Regions from separate parts of the Arthrobacter sp. 49Tsu3.1M3 genome, predicted to be linked through region 1. Evidence: riboswitches for the same ligand, from Rfam matches in the RefSeq annotation. Region 1 holds a riboswitch; each other region holds the start of a gene.
The links. Region 1 has a riboswitch for S-adenosylmethionine ahead of B5X90_RS18005 (methionine ABC transporter ATP-binding protein). Riboswitches for the same ligand answer to the same signal wherever they lie in the genome.

Region 1 (5,682 bases):
GGGCTTGCTGTTGCCAGGCGTTCCGCGGCGCGGTCGCGCAGCACATCCTGGATGCCCGCGATGGATGGTTCGTTCTGCAGCGAGGTGGTGTCACCGAGCGTTGTGCCTTCGAACAGCTGGGTCAGCAGCCGGCGCATGATCTTGCCGCTGCGGGTTTTCGGCACATCGGGAACGACGACGACGTCCCGCGGCTTGGCGATCGGCCCGATCTCCTTCGCGACGTGCGCCTTCAGCACACCCTGGATGTCGGGGGTGGCCGCCGAATCCTTCAGCACCACGAACGCGACGATCGCGTGGCCGGTCTTTGGGTCCGCAACCGGGCAGACGCCGGCCTCCACAACGTCCGGGTGGGTGACGAGCGCCGATTCGACCTCGATGGTAGAGAGCAGGTGTCCGGAGACGTTGAGGGTGTCGTCCACCCGCCCGAGGATCCAGATGTCGCCGTCGTCGTCATACTTGGCGCCATCACCGGCGAGGAACCAGCCCTGCTCGGCGTATTGGCGCCAGTACGAATCGAAGTAGCGGCGCGGGTTGCCCCAGACGGTCCGGGCGATCGCCGGGCCGGGGGAGTCCACCACGATGAAACCCTGGACGCCGGGCGGTACCGTGTTGCCGGCGTCGTCCACGATGCGCGTGCTGACGCCGGGCAGCGGGCGGGCTGCGCAGCCGGGTTTGAACGCGGTGTCCGTCGGGGCGGGGGAGAGGATGGTGGCGCCGGTTTCGGACTGCCACCAGGTGTCCACTACCGGGGCGGTGCCGGCGCCGATGTTGGTCCGGAACCAGCGCCAGGCCTCGGGGTTGATGGCCTCGCCCACCGTGCCGAGGAGGCGGATGGAGGAGAGGTCGTACCTGTCCGGGACGCCGTCAGGGAACCAGCCCATGAGGGAGCGGACCAGGGTGGGCGCGGTGTAATACTGCGTGACCGCGTAGCGTTCGATGATTTCAAAATGCCGGCCCGGGTGCGGGGTGTTGGGTGTGCCCTCGAAGATGACCTGCGTGGCGCCGTTGGAGAGCGGGCCGTAGAGCTCGTAGGTGTGCGCGGTGACCCAGGCGAGGTCGGCCGTGCACCAGTGCACGTCCTTCTCCCGCAGTGTGGGGTCGGGGTTGCTGAACAGGTGCTCGAAGCTCCAGGACGCCTGTGTGAGGTAGCCGCCGGAGGTGTGGACCAGGCCCTTGGGCTTGCCGGTGGTGCCGGAGGTGTACATGATGAACAGCGGCGTCTCGGCGTCGAACGCTTCGGCTTCGTGAGTCTCGGAAGCGGTGCCGACGGCGTCGTGCCACCACACATCACGGCCCGCGGTCATCGGGACCGTGTCCAGCTCGCCCGCCGGTGTGGTCCGGTTGACCACCAGGACGTGCTCGATGGCGTTGTCGCCGGCGACGGCGGCGTCCGCGTTGTCCTTGACCGGCACGGCGGTGCCGCGGCGGAACTGGCCGTCGGTGGTGACCAGGAGCTTGGCGCCGGTGTCCTCCACCCGGAACTTCAGGGCCTCGGCGGAGAACCCGCCGAAGACCAGGGAATGGATGGCGCCGATGCGGGCCACGGCGAGGGTGATGATCACGGTTTCGGGGATGACGGGGAGGTAGATGACCACCCGGTCGCCCTTGGTGATGCCGAGATCCAGGAGGGCATTGGCGGCCTTGGAGACCTCGCGCTGGAGTTCGGCGTAGGTGACGGCACGGCGGTCACCGGGCTCGCCCTCGAAGTGCAGGGCCACCTTGTCCCCGCGCCCCGCCGCTACGTGGCGGTCGACGCAGTTGTAGGCGACATTGAGTCTGCCCCCTTCGAACCAGGTGATCTGCGGTCCGACGCCGGCCTCGACGTCGGCCGGGACCCGGCGGTGCGCCGTGTGCCAGGGCTTGGCGCGATCCGTTGCTGCGCCAGGCAGGTCCGCCCAGTCGAGGCGGAGAGCCTGGGTTTCCCAGAACGCAACCGTCTCTGCCTGGGCAGTTCCCGCGGTCGCGGCGGCGCCGTGCCGGGGAGGATGGTTTCCGGAGGTGGTGCTGCGGTGACGCGCCGGCCCGTCGGCGGGGACGCCGTGCACTGCGCCGTCCGTGGGCTCGTTCAGGGACCATCCCGAAGAGCCGCGAGAGGAGCCGGGCGCGTCACGCAGCCCTGCTTCGTTCGCCGTCGCGTCCGAAGTGGTTTGTGGGATTGCCTCGGACGCGGTCCGGGCAAAGGTGGGCAGGGCGGAAGAATTCTCAGGGGTCATTGCTGCACTCCATCGGTCCTGGCAGTAGCACCCTTGGTCGCTCCGGCTCCCTCGAATTTCAGCGAAGGAGGGCGGAACGGTTGCGTGGGAATGGTCGTCTCACGTCACCGGGGGTTGCTGCGGCGTCATCGATCCAGGTCTCTCGGCCGCTCGGGATGGTCATTACCTACTAGAGCTTCAGATGCACCATTCCGCAAAATCGGCGCCGGGAGCGCTGTAATATTCGTTCACCCGGCGTGCGTCCGGTCCAGATCATTCATTTATTCGACAATTGTCCGGAAAGGTCGCAGGAGTAAGGTTGATGCATGGCCCATGTTAACGATCCGGCAGTCATTGACCGCCTCATGCGAACCAAAGGCACGTGGGCGGTGGTCGGCCTCACCACCAACGAATGGCGCTCAGCGTTTGACGTCTCCCTTTATGTCCGGGACCGGATGGGCATGACCATCATTCCGGTCAACCTTCCGGGCGACGACGTCCACGGCGAGAAGGGGTACCGTTCCCTGACTGACATCCCTCCGGAGAAGCACCCGATCGACGTCGTGGACTGCTTCGTCAACTCCCACAGGGTGGGGGCCGTCATAGACGAGGCCATCGCAGTAGGCGCCAAGGCCGTCTGGCTGCAGCTGGGCGTCTTCGACGACGCCGCGACGGACCGCGCCAAGGCCGCCGGGCTGGACGTCGTCGTGAACGCGTGCCCCGCCCGCGAAGGCTGGCGCGTGGGCATCTAACGGCCCGGGAATGACGATCAACAGATCGGGAAGAGTCGGTTACAAAATGTGACCGGCTTTTTCAGTATCCGGTCCCTTGCCGTGTGAGATGGACTCGTAACCATCCCGAGCGGCTGAGAGATCTGGCTCCGTGACGCCGCAGCAACCCCCTCCTTTGAGGACGGTGCTACCGCCAGGACCGATGGAGAACCACTGTGTTCTGAGGCTCCGCGGCTTCGCTCAGCGCTGCCCGGAAGCAAGGACCCAGGGCTTTCCTCGGGCGAGCCCGGAGGAAATCATGAACACGCAGACAGCGGCGGCGCCGCGGCCCCGAGCAGGTGGTGGCCTGTGATCGAGATCCAGAACGTCAGCACGTCATTCGCTTCAGCCGCGGGACCTTTCACGGCCGTCGATGACGTCAGCCTGCACATCAGGCGGGGCACCATCCAGGGCATCATCGGGTTCTCCGGCGCCGGCAAATCCACGCTGCTGCGCAACATCAACCTCCTCGAGCGCCCGACGTCGGGCCGCGTCCTGGTGGACGGCGTGGACCTGGTGACCCTGTCCGACGCCGAGCTCCGGACCAAGCGACACGACATCGGCATGATTTTCCAGCACTTTAATCTCCTCAACAACCTCACAGCCCAGGAAAATGTGGAGCTGTCCCTGAAGTTCGCCGGCGTCGGGAAGGCGGAACGCCGGCGGCGGGCCGCCGAAACCCTGGAAATCGTGGACCTCGCCGACAAAGCGGGAACGTATCCGGCCAAACTCTCCGGGGGCCAGAAGCAGCGGGTGGCGATCGCCCGCGCCCTCGCCACCGGGCCCAAGGTGCTGCTCTGCGACGAGCCGACGTCGGCCGTGGATCCCCGGACGACGTCATCGGTCCTGCAGTACCTGGCCGACGTCAACGCCGAATTCGGCATCACAATCGTGGTGGTCACCCACGAGATGAACGTCATCAAGGCCATCGCGGACAACGTCGCGGTCATGGAGGAAGGCCGGGTGGTGGAGCAGTTCGACCTCGCCGAACTCCAGCGCCCCGGCTTCCACCCGGCGACGTCGATCGGCCGCTACCTGGTCTCCGATGAGATCCAGCTGGACCGCTCCGGGAGGGGCACCCACACCACAGCCGCGTCGGAGGGCCTGATCAATGTTTGACCGCATCCTGGAAATCCTGCCCGAAATCGACGTCGCCATGGGACAGACCCTCACCATGCTGCTGGTGGCCATCCCGCTGGCGGTGCTGCTCGGCACACCGCTAGGTGTCCTGCTCTACACCATCGGTCCCAACGGGCTCAAGCACAGGCCAAAGCTGCACCGGGTCCTGGACGGGCTGGTCAACCTGCTCCGCTCGTTCCCGTTCCTGATCCTGCTGATCGCAATCATTCCCGTGACCAGGTTCATTGTCGGCACGACCATCGGCACGGCCGCCGTCATTGTCCCGCTGACCCTCAACGCCATTCCGTATTTCGCCCGCTTTGTGGAACAGAACCTGAGCCAGCTCGGCGGCGGAGTGGTCGAAGCGGCACGGTCCATGGGCGCCAGCCGGTCCCAGATCGTCCGGGACGTCCTGATTGTGGAGGCAAAGCCCGGACTCGTCAGCTCCATCACCATCATGACCGTCAGCTTCATCTCCTACTCGGCGATGGCAGGCCTGGTGGGCGGCGGCGGAATCGGCGACTTCGCCATCCGGTACGGCTATTACCGCTACGAAACGCCGCTCATGATCACCGCGATTGTCCTGATGATCCTGCTGGTCACCATCGTTCAGCTGGGCGGATCCTATGTTGCCCGGCGCCTGGACAAGCGCCTCTGAGCGCCGGCAGCACCCTCTTCCCACCTCCCTCAGCGGAAAGCACCCCATGACGTCAACACCCAGTACCCGTTTCGACGGACCCCGCCCCCGCCTGCTGATCAGCGCCTTCGTGATGAACACGTCCAGCCACATCATGGGCGGCCAGTGGCGGCGCCCGGAAGCCCAGCAGCACCGGTTCAACGAACTCCAGCTCTGGACCGACCTGGCCCGCCAGCTCGAAGACGCCAAGTTTGACGCGATCTTCTTCGCCGACGTCGTCGGTCTGTACGGCGACTACGACGGCGGGTGGGCATCGCTGCTGAAAAAGGGCCTGCAGGTGCCGTCCAACGACCCCCTCATCCTGCTGTCCGCGCTCGCCACCGGAACGCAGGAGATCGGGCTGGCCGCGACGTCGTCGGTAATTCAGAGCCATCCGTTCCAGTTCGCCCGGCAGATGTCCACGCTGGACCACATCAGCGGCGGCCGGGTGGCCTGGAACATCGTCACCAGCGTGCTGGAAAACGCGCACCGGAACTTCAACGCCACCGAGCTGACCAAGCATGACGAACGCTACGACTGGGCGGACGAATACGTCGAGGCCGCCTACAAACTGTGGGAAGGGTCCTGGGAAGACGATGCGCTGCTCCGGGACAAGGAGACCGGAGTCCACACCGACCCGGAAAAAGTCAGCAAGATCTACCACCGCGGACCCCGCTACTCGATCGACGGACCCCACCTCGCGGCCCCTTCGCCGCAGCGCACCCCGGTGCTCTTCCAGGCCGGAAGCTCCGGCCGCGGCCAGCAGTTCTGCGCCGCCAACGCCGAGGCCACCTTCACCCTCGCGCCGAGCACCGACGTGGCCGCGAAGTACACCGCGGCCGTCCGGGAACAGGCCGTTGCCGCCGGCCGCCATCCGGATGACGTGAAGTTCCTCCAGGGCATGCACTTCGTGGTGGGCGGCACG
Region 2 (5,682 bases), on a different contig from region 1:
GATGGTGGCGGCGGCCGATGACAGCTTCTATTTCCGGCCGGACGACGGCCAGGTCCTGATCTCGCCCGCCGAACACGTGCCGAGCGGACCCGAGGACGCCCGGCCCTATCCCGGCGACGTCGAACGGGTCATCGCCCGGCTCAACGCGATCACGACGCTCGGGATCCGCAACGTCCGCACAGCCTGGACGGGGCTGCGCACGGAGGCGGCCGACGGCGTCCCGGTAGTGGGGTTCGACGCCGAGGCCACCGGATTCTTCTGGCTCGCCGGCCAGGGCGGGTACGGATTCCAGACCTCATCCGGCGTCGCGGAACTGGCCGCCGGGCTGATCCTCGCGGGCCAGGGCTCCGCCCCGGCGCGGGACGCTAGTCCGGCATCCCGGACAGCGGAGGCGCTGGCCGCGACCCGCTGGTCCATCCGGCGCTGAAGAATGGATCCATGAGTACCCTCATCACCAATATCGCCGAACTGATGACCCAGGACGCGGAACACCGCGTCCTCCGCGACGCGGCGGTGGTGATCGAGGGGGAGCGGATTTCCTGGCTCGGGCCTGCGGCCGAGGCCCCGGCGGCGGACGAACGGGTGGATGCCGGGGGCCGGGCGCTCCTGCCGGGCTGGGTCGACTCCCACACGCACCTGATCTTCGCGGGGGACCGCACGGCCGAGTTCGAGGCCCGGATGGCGGGGGAGACCTACAGCGCCGGCGGGATCGCCGTCACCACCGACGCCACCCGGAGCACGAGCGACTTCGACCTCACCCGGCTGGCGATGGGCCGCGTCGCGGAGGCGGTGTCGCAGGGCACCACCTACCTGGAGACCAAGACCGGCTACGGCCTGGACGTCGAGAACGAGGCCCGCAGCGCCCGCATCGCCTCCACCGTGGCGGACGAGGTGACCTACCTGGGGGCGCACCTCGTTCCTGCCGGGATGGACGCGGAGGAATACACGGAGCTGGTCTGCGGGCCGATGCTCACCGCCGTCCGGCCCTACGCCCGCTGGGCCGACGTCTTTTGCGAGCAGGGCGCCTTCAACGAGGACCAGTCCCGCCGGGTGCTGCTGGCCTGCAAGGCCGCCGGGCTGGGCCTGCGCGTCCACGGCAACCAGCTCGGCGAGGGCCCCGGCGTCCGGCTGGCGGTGGAAGTCGGTGCCGCCAGCGTGGACCACGTGAACTACCTGTCGGCCGGGGACGTCGATGCCCTCGCCGGCAGCTGGGCCGGCTGGGACGCCGCCGGCGGCAGCGGCACGCGGGGCACGGTTGCCACGTGCCTGCCGGCCTGCGATCTTTCCACCCGGCAGCCGCTGGCCCCCGGCCGGGAACTGCTCGACGCCGGTGTGCAGCTGGCGCTGGCCTCCAACTGCAACCCCGGCACGTCGTACACCAGCTCCATGGCGTTCTGTGTCACCACCGCCGTGCTGCAGATGCGGCTCAGCGTCCACGAGGCGGTGCGCGCCGCGACCTACGGCGGCGCGCTGGCCCTGCGCCGGGAGTCCGGGAACGACGTCGACGGCGGCCGCGCGGTGGGCTCGATCGCCGTCGGACACCGTGCGGACCTGCACCTGCTCAACGCGCCTTCCGCCACGCACCTGGCCTACCGGCCCGGCATCCCTTTGACGCACGCGGTGTGGCGCGCCGGCGTGGCGCAGCCGGTCCGCTGACGGGCCTTAGAACATCATGGGCGGTGCGTCCAGGACGGTCTCGTCCACGCGCCTCTTCTCCCACTGTGTGAAGGGCTTGTCGAGCTCGTACTTGCCGTGCGAGGTGCGCAGCAGGGTGCGGACCTCGGCGTTCTCGGGGTTGTTCAGGGACTCGAAATATTCCACCGACCAGTGGAACCAGCGCATGCAGAACAGCCGCATGGTCAATCCGTGCGTCACGAACAGCGCGTTCGGGGCATTGCCGGGCCTGGACCAGTGCCGGTACAGGGTTTCCATGAAGGAAGAAATCCTGTCATACACATCGGAACCGGACTCGCCCTCGCGGAAGCGGTAGAAGAAGTGCCCGTAGGCGTTGCGGAGCTCCTTCTGGTCCTCGATGTCGCCGGCGATCTGGAAATTGGCCCAGTCCTGTTCGCGCAGGCGCGGTTCCTCGATCACCCGCTCGACGAGCGGGCCGAGATTCAGCGCCTCGAGGGTCTGGTAGGCGCGCAGATACGGTGAGACGTAGACGCACACCGGGCGGCCGTCCAGCTGGCGCCGGACTTCCTCCCCGGCCGCGGTGGCCTGCTCCAGGCCCAGCGCGGTCAACGGGATCCGGTAGTCCGGAACACGGTTGTAGATCGAGGTGTCGGCATTGGCGGCAGACTGGCCGTGCCGGATCATGATGATTTTCCGGGGCGCACTCATAATCCCCAAGCATAGGGCTCCCAAAAGCAGGTGCCGCAGGCAAAACCCCGTTCGGCCGGCGCCACGCGGGCACCAGCAAACTATCGGCAAGTGCAGGCAAGATAGAACCATGTTGGTTCCCTCCCGCCGCCGGCTGCGGTTCGAAGTGTTGATTGTCCTGGGGTTGTCGCTGGGGCAGTCCGCGATCTACTCCCTGGTGCAGTTGCTGGACAAGATGACCACGGCGCCGCTGGCCCAGGGCACATCCACCCTGAACCGCTCACAGAGCGCACGCGAATACTTCGACCTCACCTACCAGTTGCTGGACATCATCTTCGCCCTGGTGCCGGTGGCCCTCGTGATCTATTTCCTCACCGAGCACTGGCCGGCCGGGGAGCGCGGAACCTCGGCGTTCCGAAGGATCGGTTTCGACTTCGCCCGGCCCGGCAAGGACCTCCTGCAGGGTCTCGGACTCGCCGCGCTCATCGGCATTCCGTCCCTGGGGCTCTACGCCGCCGGCCGGGCGCTGGGGATCACGACGGCGATCATCCCCAGCGCCCTGGACGCGTACTGGTGGACCGTGCCGGTGCTGGTCCTGTCCGCGATCCGGCACGCGGTGGTCGAGGAAGTGATCGTGGTCGCGTACCTGCTGGACCGGCTCGGGAAACTGGGCTGGAGCGTGCCGGCGGCCATCGCCGCCAGCGCCCTGCTCCGCGGCAGCTATCACCTGTACCAGGGGTTCGGGCCGTTCATCGGCAACGCGGTGATGGGCGTCGTCTTCGCGCTGGTCTACACGCGGACCAAACGGGTGATGCCGCTGGTGATCGCCCACGCCATCCTGGACACTGTGGCGTTCGTGGGGTTCAGCCTGTTCGGCAAGGCCGTGGGCCTGGGCTGATGGTGCTGGTTGTACTGCCGGCGCCATCGCCCGGCCTTAAATGATCTCGGCCGCCGTCTCCTAGGTGACAACGTTGGCACCTAAGAGATGGCGGCCGAAGCGTGGGGCAGGTGGAGCGTTAGATCGTGACCGCTCCGGAGGCGGTCTCGAAGGTGACAGAGAGGATGCCGGGAGTACCGTGCGGCGCGATCCAGTTCACGGCGACGTCTTCCAGCGGCTTTTCAACTGGTTCGCCCAGCCACTCCGTGACGCGCGCGGCCGAACCGGCAATGGTCAGTGCGGACATCTTGACATCGCTCGCGTAGGCGTTGGACGGGTGCAGTTCCGGGTCGCCCTCCCACTTGAGCATGTACGGCACCTGGGGGTCGGCGATGAGCCCCAGGATGCCGATCTGCTTCCAGACCAGTTCGCGGCCGTCGGGAAACTTCCGGTTGCCGTTGACGGCGGCGCGGCCGAGCCGCTCCTCGAACGGGGCCAGGTCGTCAACCTCGACGCACCAGCCCATCCAGCCGCCGCCGGCCTCGGAGCGTGCCCGGACGGCCTGGCCGAACGGGGCCTTGTCGGAGGCCGGGTGGTTCAGGACCTCCACGACTTCCAGGTACTTGTGTCCCGCGAGCGGGATAATCATGTTGCGTGTCCCGAAACGGGGGTGCACTCCACCCTTCACGGCTTCAACGCCGAGGGCAGACGCAATACGTTCAGTGGTGGCTGCCAAGCCATCGTGTTCACAGGCGTAAGAGACGTGATCCATGCGCATGCCATCATCTTGGCACTTTGTGATGGACCTCTCAGCTTAGGCTCCCCTAACCGTCATGGGACGTCCCGGGGCGCCGAACGCGGCGCCCCGATGCTCCGTCACGGCGGCCGTCTTCATCTTCGTCACAAAGCTATCCAGGGCTGCGCCGCCATTCCTACACTGAAGCCAGGTCATGAGTGCCAGCGCACAGCCCCGGCTTGCTGGCCGGCAACCCTCGTATCGCGGTGGGGTGCCCCGGGTGAAGACCTGGCCGTCCGGCGCCCGCCGGAGGGCAAGCGCGGCGCCTGTTCCGGTTCGGGCCGAAAGCCCCGGCCGGTGCTGTGCCCAGTGACTCGAGGAGCACCAATGTCCAACGCCTGGTCCTTTGAAACCCGCCAGATCCACGCCGGCCAGGAGCCGGATAGCGCCACCGGCGCGCGTGCCCTGCCCATCTACCAGACGACGTCGTTCGTGTTCCCCAGCGCCGAAAGCGCCGCGAACCGCTTCGCGCTCGCCGAGCTCGCGCCCATCTACACCCGGATCGGCAACCCGACCCAGGACGCCGTCGAACAGCGCGTCGCCAGCCTGGAAGGCGGCCTCGCGGCGCTGCTGCTCAGCTCCGGCCAGGCCGCCGAGACGTTCGCGATCCTCAATATCGCCGAGGCCGGCGACCACGTGGTGGCCAGCCCCAGCCTCTACGGCGGTACCTACAACCTGCTCGCGCACACGCTGAAGAAGTTCGGCATCTCCGTTACCTTCGTGGCAGACCCGGACAACCTGGACCAGTGGCGGGACGCCGTCCAGCCCAACACCAAGCTGTTCTTCGGCGAAGTGGTCTCCAACCCCCGCCAGGACGTGCTGGACATCGAGGGCGTCTCCGGCGTGGCGCACGAGGCCGGCGTGCCGCTGGTGGTAGACAACACGCTCTCCACCCCCTACCTGATCCGGCCGATCGAGTGGGGCGCGGACATCGTGGTGCATTCCGCCACCAAGTACCTCGGCGGGCACGGCGCCGCAATCGCCGGCGTGATCGTGGACTCCGGCAACTTCGACTTCGGGAAGGACCCGGAGCGGTTCCCCGGCTTCAACAGCCCGGACCCCACCTACAACGGCCTGGTCTACGCCCGCGACCTCGGAGCCGACGGCGCGCTGGGCGCGAACCTCTCCTACATCCTTAAGGCCCGGGTCCAGCTCCTGCGCGACCTTGGCTCCGCGGTGTCCCCGTTCAACGCCTTCCTCATCGCCCAGGGCATCGAAACGCTGAGCCTGCGCGTCGAGCGCCACGTGGCCAACGCCACGAAGGTGGCGCAATGGCTGGAGGGGCGGGACGACGTCGAATCGGTCGCCTACGCCGGGCTGCCGTCCAGCCCCTGGTACGAGCGCGGCCGCAAGTACGGGCCCAAGGGGACCGGCGCCGTCGTGGCGTTCAACATTGCCGGGGGAGCGGAGGCCGGCAAGCGGTTCGTCGACGCCCTCGAACTGCATTCGCACGTCGCGAACATCGGCGATGTCCGGTCGTTGGTGATCCATCCGGCGTCGACCACCCACAGCCAGCTCTCGCCCGAACAGCAGGTGATCGCCGGGGTGAATCCCGGGCTGGTGCGGCTTTCGGTGGGACTGGAGCACATTGACGACATCCTCGCGGACCTCGACGCCGGATTCCGCGCGGCCAAGTCCGCCTAGGCGCCCCGGCGGCCGGTCTCTCCTGGATGAGGGCGGCCGGCCG
Region 3 (5,682 bases), on a different contig from region 1:
ATCCGCCCGGCCCCGCTGCACGGCGGTGTGGTGCACAGCTACGCGGACCACCGCATGGCCACCGCCGGCGCCATTCTGGGCCTTGCCGTACGCGGGGTGGAAGTCGAGGACATCGCAACCACGGCCAAGACCATGCCCGATTTCCCGCAACTCTGGGAAGCGATGCTGGCCCAGGGACCCGCCGCAGATGAGGACACCGCCGGTGGCACGCAGCACTGATTCCTGGGACGAGTCCGACGTCCGGATCCGGCCGAACAAGAAGGGCACACGGCCCCGCACCAAGGACCGGCCCAGCTACGACGACGCCGTCACCGGACGCATCATCACCGTCGACCGCGGCCGCTACACCGCCGTCGTCGGCGAAGGGACCGCGGACGAACGCAAGATCATCGCGGCCCGGGCCCGTGAGCTGCGCCGCAACCCGGTGGTTGCCGGCGACTTCGTCTCCCTCGTCGGGGATGTCACCGGTGAGCCCGACACCCTCGCGCGGCTGGTCAAGATCCAGGACCGCAAGACGCTGCTGCGCCGCAGTGCCGACGACACGGACCCGATCGAACGCGCCGTCGTGGCCAACGCCGACCAGCTGGTTGTGGTGGTCGCCGCCGCCAACCCCGAGCCGCGGACCGGTTTCATCGACCGTGCGCTGGTGGCCGCGTACGACGCCGGCATTGAGCCGCTGCTGCTCGTCACCAAGGCCGACGTCAAGGATCCCGCCGAGCTGCTGTCCAACTACCAGCACCTCGACTTCCCCGTCATCATCTCCAAGACCGCCGACTCCGCCGCTTCCGGCATCGACGCCCGCTCCGACGACGGACTTTCGGCCCGGCTCGACAAGGACGCGGTGTCCCAGCTGCGCGACTACCTCGACGGCAAGGTCACCGTGATGCTGGGCCATTCCGGCGTCGGCAAGTCCACCATGGTCAACGCCCTGACCGGCGCCGAGCGGGCCACGGGAGGCGTGAACGCGGTAACCGGCCGCGGCCGCCACACGTCCTCCTCGGCACTGGCGCTCAAAGTCAACGATGCCCCGGCCGGCAGCTGGATCATCGACACCCCCGGCATCCGGTCCTTCGGCCTGGCCCACGTGGACCCGGACCGGATCCTGCGTTCCTTCCCGGACCTGGAACCCGGCACCGATGATTGCGAACGCGGCTGCAAGCACGACTCCACGGCCGTCAACTGCGGCGTCGACAAGTGGGTTGCGGCCGGGCACGCGGGGCCCTCGGGACCGGCCAGGCTCGCGTCCCTGCGCCGGCTGCTGGGCACGGACCCGCGGATGGAAGCGCAGGAAACCAAGGAACTGGGCACCGTCTCCTAGCCGGACCGGCGGCGGGGCGGCGGCGCCGTGCCGCGGCCTCCCGCCCGGCAGCCAGGTTTGACGGTAGTTTGGAACCATGAGCCAACCCGCTTCGAGCTACAACGATGACCTGCGCCTTGCCCATGTACTGGCAGATTCGGTCGATTCCCAGACCATGAGCCGCTTCAAGGCGCTCGACCTTCGGATCGAGACGAAGCCTGACCTCACACCCGTCACCGATGCCGACAAGTCCGCGGAAGAGGCCATCCGCGGCCAGCTCTCCCGGTCACGTCCGCGTGACGCAGTCCTGGGCGAAGAATTCGGCAGCTCGGGCCACGGCTCCCGCCGGTGGATCATCGACCCGATCGACGGCACGAAGAACTTTGTCCGCGGTGTCCCGGTCTGGGCCACCCTGATCGCCCTCGTCGACGAGGGCGAGCCGGTGGTCGGCGTCGTCAGCGCGCCGGCACTGGGCAAGCGCTGGTGGGCCGCCAAGGGTGCAGGCGCCTACACGGGCCGCTCGCTCGCCGCCGCCACACGGTTGAAGGTATCCAACGTCTCCAATCTCGAGGACGCCTCGCTGTCCTACTCCAGCCTTGGCGGCTGGAAGGAACGCGGGAACCTGGATGAGTTCCTGGGTCTGACCGAGGAAGTGTGGCGGACCCGCGCCTACGGTGACTTCTGGTCATACTGCCTCGTGGCCGAGGGCGCTGTGGACATCGCCTGCGAACCCGAGCTGAACCTGTACGACATGGCAGCCCTGGTGCCGATCGTGACCGAGGCCGGCGGCCGCTTCACCTCGCTCGAAGGCGAGGACGGTCCCTTCGGCGGCAACGCCCTGGCCACCAATTCGATCCTGCACTCGGAAGTCCTCAAGCGGCTCAACCCCGGGCTCGACGACCTCTTCCAGGCGCACCCGAACAACTGAACCGCGCCCGTAATAATCCGCTTCACAATCGGTGCCCGCCTTTTCCCCGGCTGCGCCGATGTCCTACGCTCGATGCAGGTCACGAGTGCCAGCGCTAAACCCCGGTTTGCTGGCCGGCAACCCTCCAGTCGCGGTGGGGTGCCCCGGGTGACGACCTGGCCGGTCCGGAACGGACCCGGCAAGCGCGGATTCCCACGGTGTGGGGTCCTGTTCGAGTGAGGTCCCATGACAACTGCCATTTTTCCCGTTGCCACTGAATTCCATGCTGCTGGTGCAGAACAGTCCGCAGGGCAGGCTGATGGCCGCCAGGCCCTCGCGGCCCGCCCGCTGGCAGCCGTCACCGGGGCCGAAATCCAGGCACCGCTGATCACCGGCGGCCACGCGCGCTACGCCAACCTTGACTACGGCGCCTCCGCCCCGGCCCTGTCCGTGGTCTCGGCCTACCTGAATGAAATCCTGCCGTACTACGCAAGCGTGCACCGCGGCGCCGGCTACGCATCGCAGATCAGCACTTCCGTCTACGAGAACGCCCGGGACATCGTGCGGGACTTCGTGGGCGGCCGGCCCGACGATTCCGTGATCTTCACCCGCAACACCACCGATTCCCTGAACCTGCTGGCCGGCTGCCTGCCGCTGCGCGACGGGCGGGCCGCGGGCGAGGTCCTCTACCTCGACATCGAACACCACGCCAACCTCCTGCCCTGGCAGAATGTCCCGCACCGCAGCGTCGTGGCCGCCGCCACCCTCGCGGCCACCGTGGACCGCCTGCGCGACGAACTCGCCCGCGGCGGCGTCAGCCTGCTGGCCGTCACCGGCGCCTCCAACGTCACCGGCGAGATCCTCCCGATCCGCACCCTGGCCGCCCTGGCGCACGAATACGGCGCCAGGATCGTCGTCGACGCCGCGCAGCTCGCCCCGCACCGGCGGATCAATATCGCCGCGGACGACGTCGACTACCTCGCCTTCTCGGGGCACAAGCTGTACGCCCCGTTCGGCGCCGGCGTGCTGGTGGGGCGGACGGACTGGCTCGACGCCGGCACCCCGCACCTGGCCGGCGGCGGCGCGGTCCGCGATGCCCGGCTCGACTCCGTCAGCTGGACCACAGGGCCTGCCCGGCACGAGGGTGGCTCGCCGAACGTCCTCGGCGCGGCGGCCCTCGCCCGCGCCACCCAGGTCATTGCGGCCCTGGACCCGGAGCAGTGGCAGGCCCACGAGGACGCCATCCGGTCCTTCCTCGTCGAGGGCCTCCAGGGCATCGAGGGAGTAACCGTGCACCGGATCTTTGCCGATTCGGCGTCCGGGTCTTCCTCTGCTTCTTCCGCTGGAAGCGATCACCCGGACACCGGCACGATCGGCGTCGTGAACTTTTCCGTGGAAGGCTACGACGCCGGACTGGTCGCCGCCTACCTGTCGGCCGAACACGGCATTGGCCTGCGCGACGGCCGCTTCTGCGCCCACCCGCTGCTCAAGCGGCTCGGCCTGCCCGCCGGTTCCCTGCGGGCCAGCTTCGGCCTCGGCTCACGGCTGGAGGACGCCGAACGCCTGCTGGCCGGACTGCAGCAGCTGCGGCAGAACGGACTCGGCTGGGATTACGTGGTGGACGCCGGCCGCTGGGTGCCGGCCAACGATACCCGCAGCTACCCGCACTGGGCGCCGAACACCCCGGGCACCGCCGGCGCTGCGCCCTGCACCCTCGACTAGGGCAGGACCAGGGCCCGGCGCGGGTGCGGTAAATTCGAAGGGTATCTGAAACCAGCAGGACCTTCCCGAAGGAGATCGCACGTGGCAAGCGCCGGCCCCAGGCTGCACAGCGGACCGAAGCTGCACAACGGACCAAAACTGCACAGCGAGCGGCGCCAGGAACTCGGACAAAGCTTCCAGGACGGCGGCGAGCACTACGAACGCGTCCGCCCCGGCTATCCGCAGGAGTCGGCCGACTGGCTGGTCCCGGCGGGAGCCAGGGACGCCGCGGACATTGGCGCGGGCACCGGGAAGTTCACTTCCCTTTTGGCGGAACGCGGACTGGGCACGGTGGCCGTGGACCCCTCTGCCGACATGCTCGGGCAGTTGCGCCGGACCCTGCCGGACGTCACGGCCATCGAGGGCAGCGCCGAGGACACCGGTCTCGAGCCGGAGTCCTTTGACCTGGTCACGGTCGCCCAGGCGTGGCACTGGTGCGACTCCGGCCTGGCCAGCACCGAGATTGCCCGGATCCTGCGGCCGCACGGCGTGCTGGGCCTGATCTGGAACCAGCTGGACACCAGCGTGCCCTGGGTGCACAGGCTCTCCCGGATCATGCACGCCGGGGACGTGCACAAACCGCACTTCCGTCCGGCCGTGGGCGCCGAGTTCACCGGGCTGGAGAGCCACCTGACGCGCTGGGAGGATTCCGTCACGACGGAGGACATCCAGGAGCTGGCCAAGTCCCGCAGCTACTATCTCGCGGCATCGGACTCCACCCGGGCCAAGGTCACAGCCAACCTCGCCTGGTACCTGCACGAGCACCTGGGGCACACCCCGGGCGAGGTGCTCCGGCTGCCCTACCTGACCCAGACGTGGCGGGCCTTCCGGGCCTGATGCACGCTCACCCCGGACTCCCCCGGATTGCACGCAGCGCCCGCCGGGCCTATTGTTTCGGTATGCCTAATAATTTCTTATAGGCACATGAAACTTTGACACCGGCTGTTTTCCGGCCGGCGCCGATCATCGCGTCACCGCCGACGCGCCAATCACAGGAGCTTGCAGTGCTGGAGGTAACGGGACACGGGCAACCGGCGCAGGACGCCCCCACTTACAAACACCCGGGTGCCCGGAGGGCGCTGATCGGCCTGTTGGGGCCGGCGTTCGTGGCGTCGATCGCCTACGTGGACCCCGGAAACGTGGCCGCCAACCTGACCGCCGGGGCGCAGTACGGCTACCTGCTCGTGTGGGTCCTCGTGGCCGCCAACGTCATGGCAGTCCTCGTCCAGTACCAGTCCGCCAAGCTCGGGATCGTCACCGGAAAGAGCCTTCCGGAGATCCTCGGCGAACGGCTCAAGCCGCTGTGGCGCCGCGCCTTCTGGGTCCAGGCCGAAGTCGTCGCCGCCGCCACCGACCTCGCGGAGGTGGTGGGCGGCGCAATCGCCCTGTACCTGCTCTTCGGCCTGCCCCTCCCCCTTGGCGCCGTGATTGTCGGCGCCGTGTCCATGCTCCTGCTCGCCGTCCAGGCCCGGCAGAAACAGCGGCCGTTCGAATTCATCATCATGTTCCTGCTCGGCATCATCACGGTCGGCTTCCTGGCCGGACTGTTCATCAGCCCGCCCGATCCGGGGGCCGCCCTGGCCGGGCTCGTGCCCGGCTTCCAGGGCCCGGACACCGTCCTGTTGGCCGCCAGCATGCTCGGGGCCACCGTCATGCCGCACGCCATCTACGTCCACTCGGCCCTGTCCCGGGACCGGCACCGGCCGGACGAACACCT

Region 2: it holds a riboswitch for S-adenosylmethionine, as region 1 does, so the genes downstream of both, B5X90_RS07510 (bifunctional o-acetylhomoserine/o-acetylserine sulfhydrylase) here and B5X90_RS18005 (methionine ABC transporter ATP-binding protein) in region 1, are expected to answer to the same signal.
Region 3: it holds a riboswitch for S-adenosylmethionine, as region 1 does, so the genes downstream of both, B5X90_RS11395 (aminotransferase class V-fold PLP-dependent enzyme) here and B5X90_RS18005 (methionine ABC transporter ATP-binding protein) in region 1, are expected to answer to the same signal.

The regions. Positions count from the first base shown of each region.
Region 1 covers NZ_FUZD01000022.1:44,023-49,704, reverse strand. The annotation lists gene acs (acetate--CoA ligase) at 1-2,213, opposite strand, end outside; gene B5X90_RS18010 (CoA-binding protein) at 2,519-2,944, shown strand; SAM riboswitch class I at 3,042-3,132, shown strand; gene B5X90_RS18005 (methionine ABC transporter ATP-binding protein) at 3,272-4,081, shown strand; gene B5X90_RS18000 (methionine ABC transporter permease) at 4,074-4,739, shown strand; gene B5X90_RS17995 (LLM class flavin-dependent oxidoreductase) at 4,786-5,682, shown strand, end outside.
Region 2 covers NZ_FUZD01000004.1:191,976-197,657, reverse strand. The annotation lists gene B5X90_RS07535 (NAD(P)/FAD-dependent oxidoreductase) at 1-427, shown strand, start outside; gene B5X90_RS07530 (imidazolonepropionase) at 439-1,656, shown strand; gene B5X90_RS07525 (histidine phosphatase family protein) at 1,663-2,343, opposite strand; gene B5X90_RS07520 (CPBP family intramembrane glutamic endopeptidase) at 2,453-3,220, shown strand; gene B5X90_RS07515 (VOC family protein) at 3,339-3,977, opposite strand; SAM riboswitch class IV at 4,146-4,261, shown strand; gene B5X90_RS07510 (bifunctional o-acetylhomoserine/o-acetylserine sulfhydrylase) at 4,323-5,639, shown strand.
Region 3 covers NZ_FUZD01000008.1:135,973-141,654, reverse strand. The annotation lists gene aroA (3-phosphoshikimate 1-carboxyvinyltransferase) at 1-219, shown strand, start outside; gene B5X90_RS11405 (ribosome small subunit-dependent GTPase A) at 203-1,318, shown strand; gene hisN (histidinol-phosphatase) at 1,395-2,225, shown strand; SAM riboswitch class IV at 2,303-2,416, shown strand; gene B5X90_RS11395 (aminotransferase class V-fold PLP-dependent enzyme) at 2,451-3,926, shown strand; gene B5X90_RS11390 (class I SAM-dependent methyltransferase) at 4,008-4,802, shown strand; gene B5X90_RS11385 (Nramp family divalent metal transporter) at 4,970-5,682, shown strand, end outside.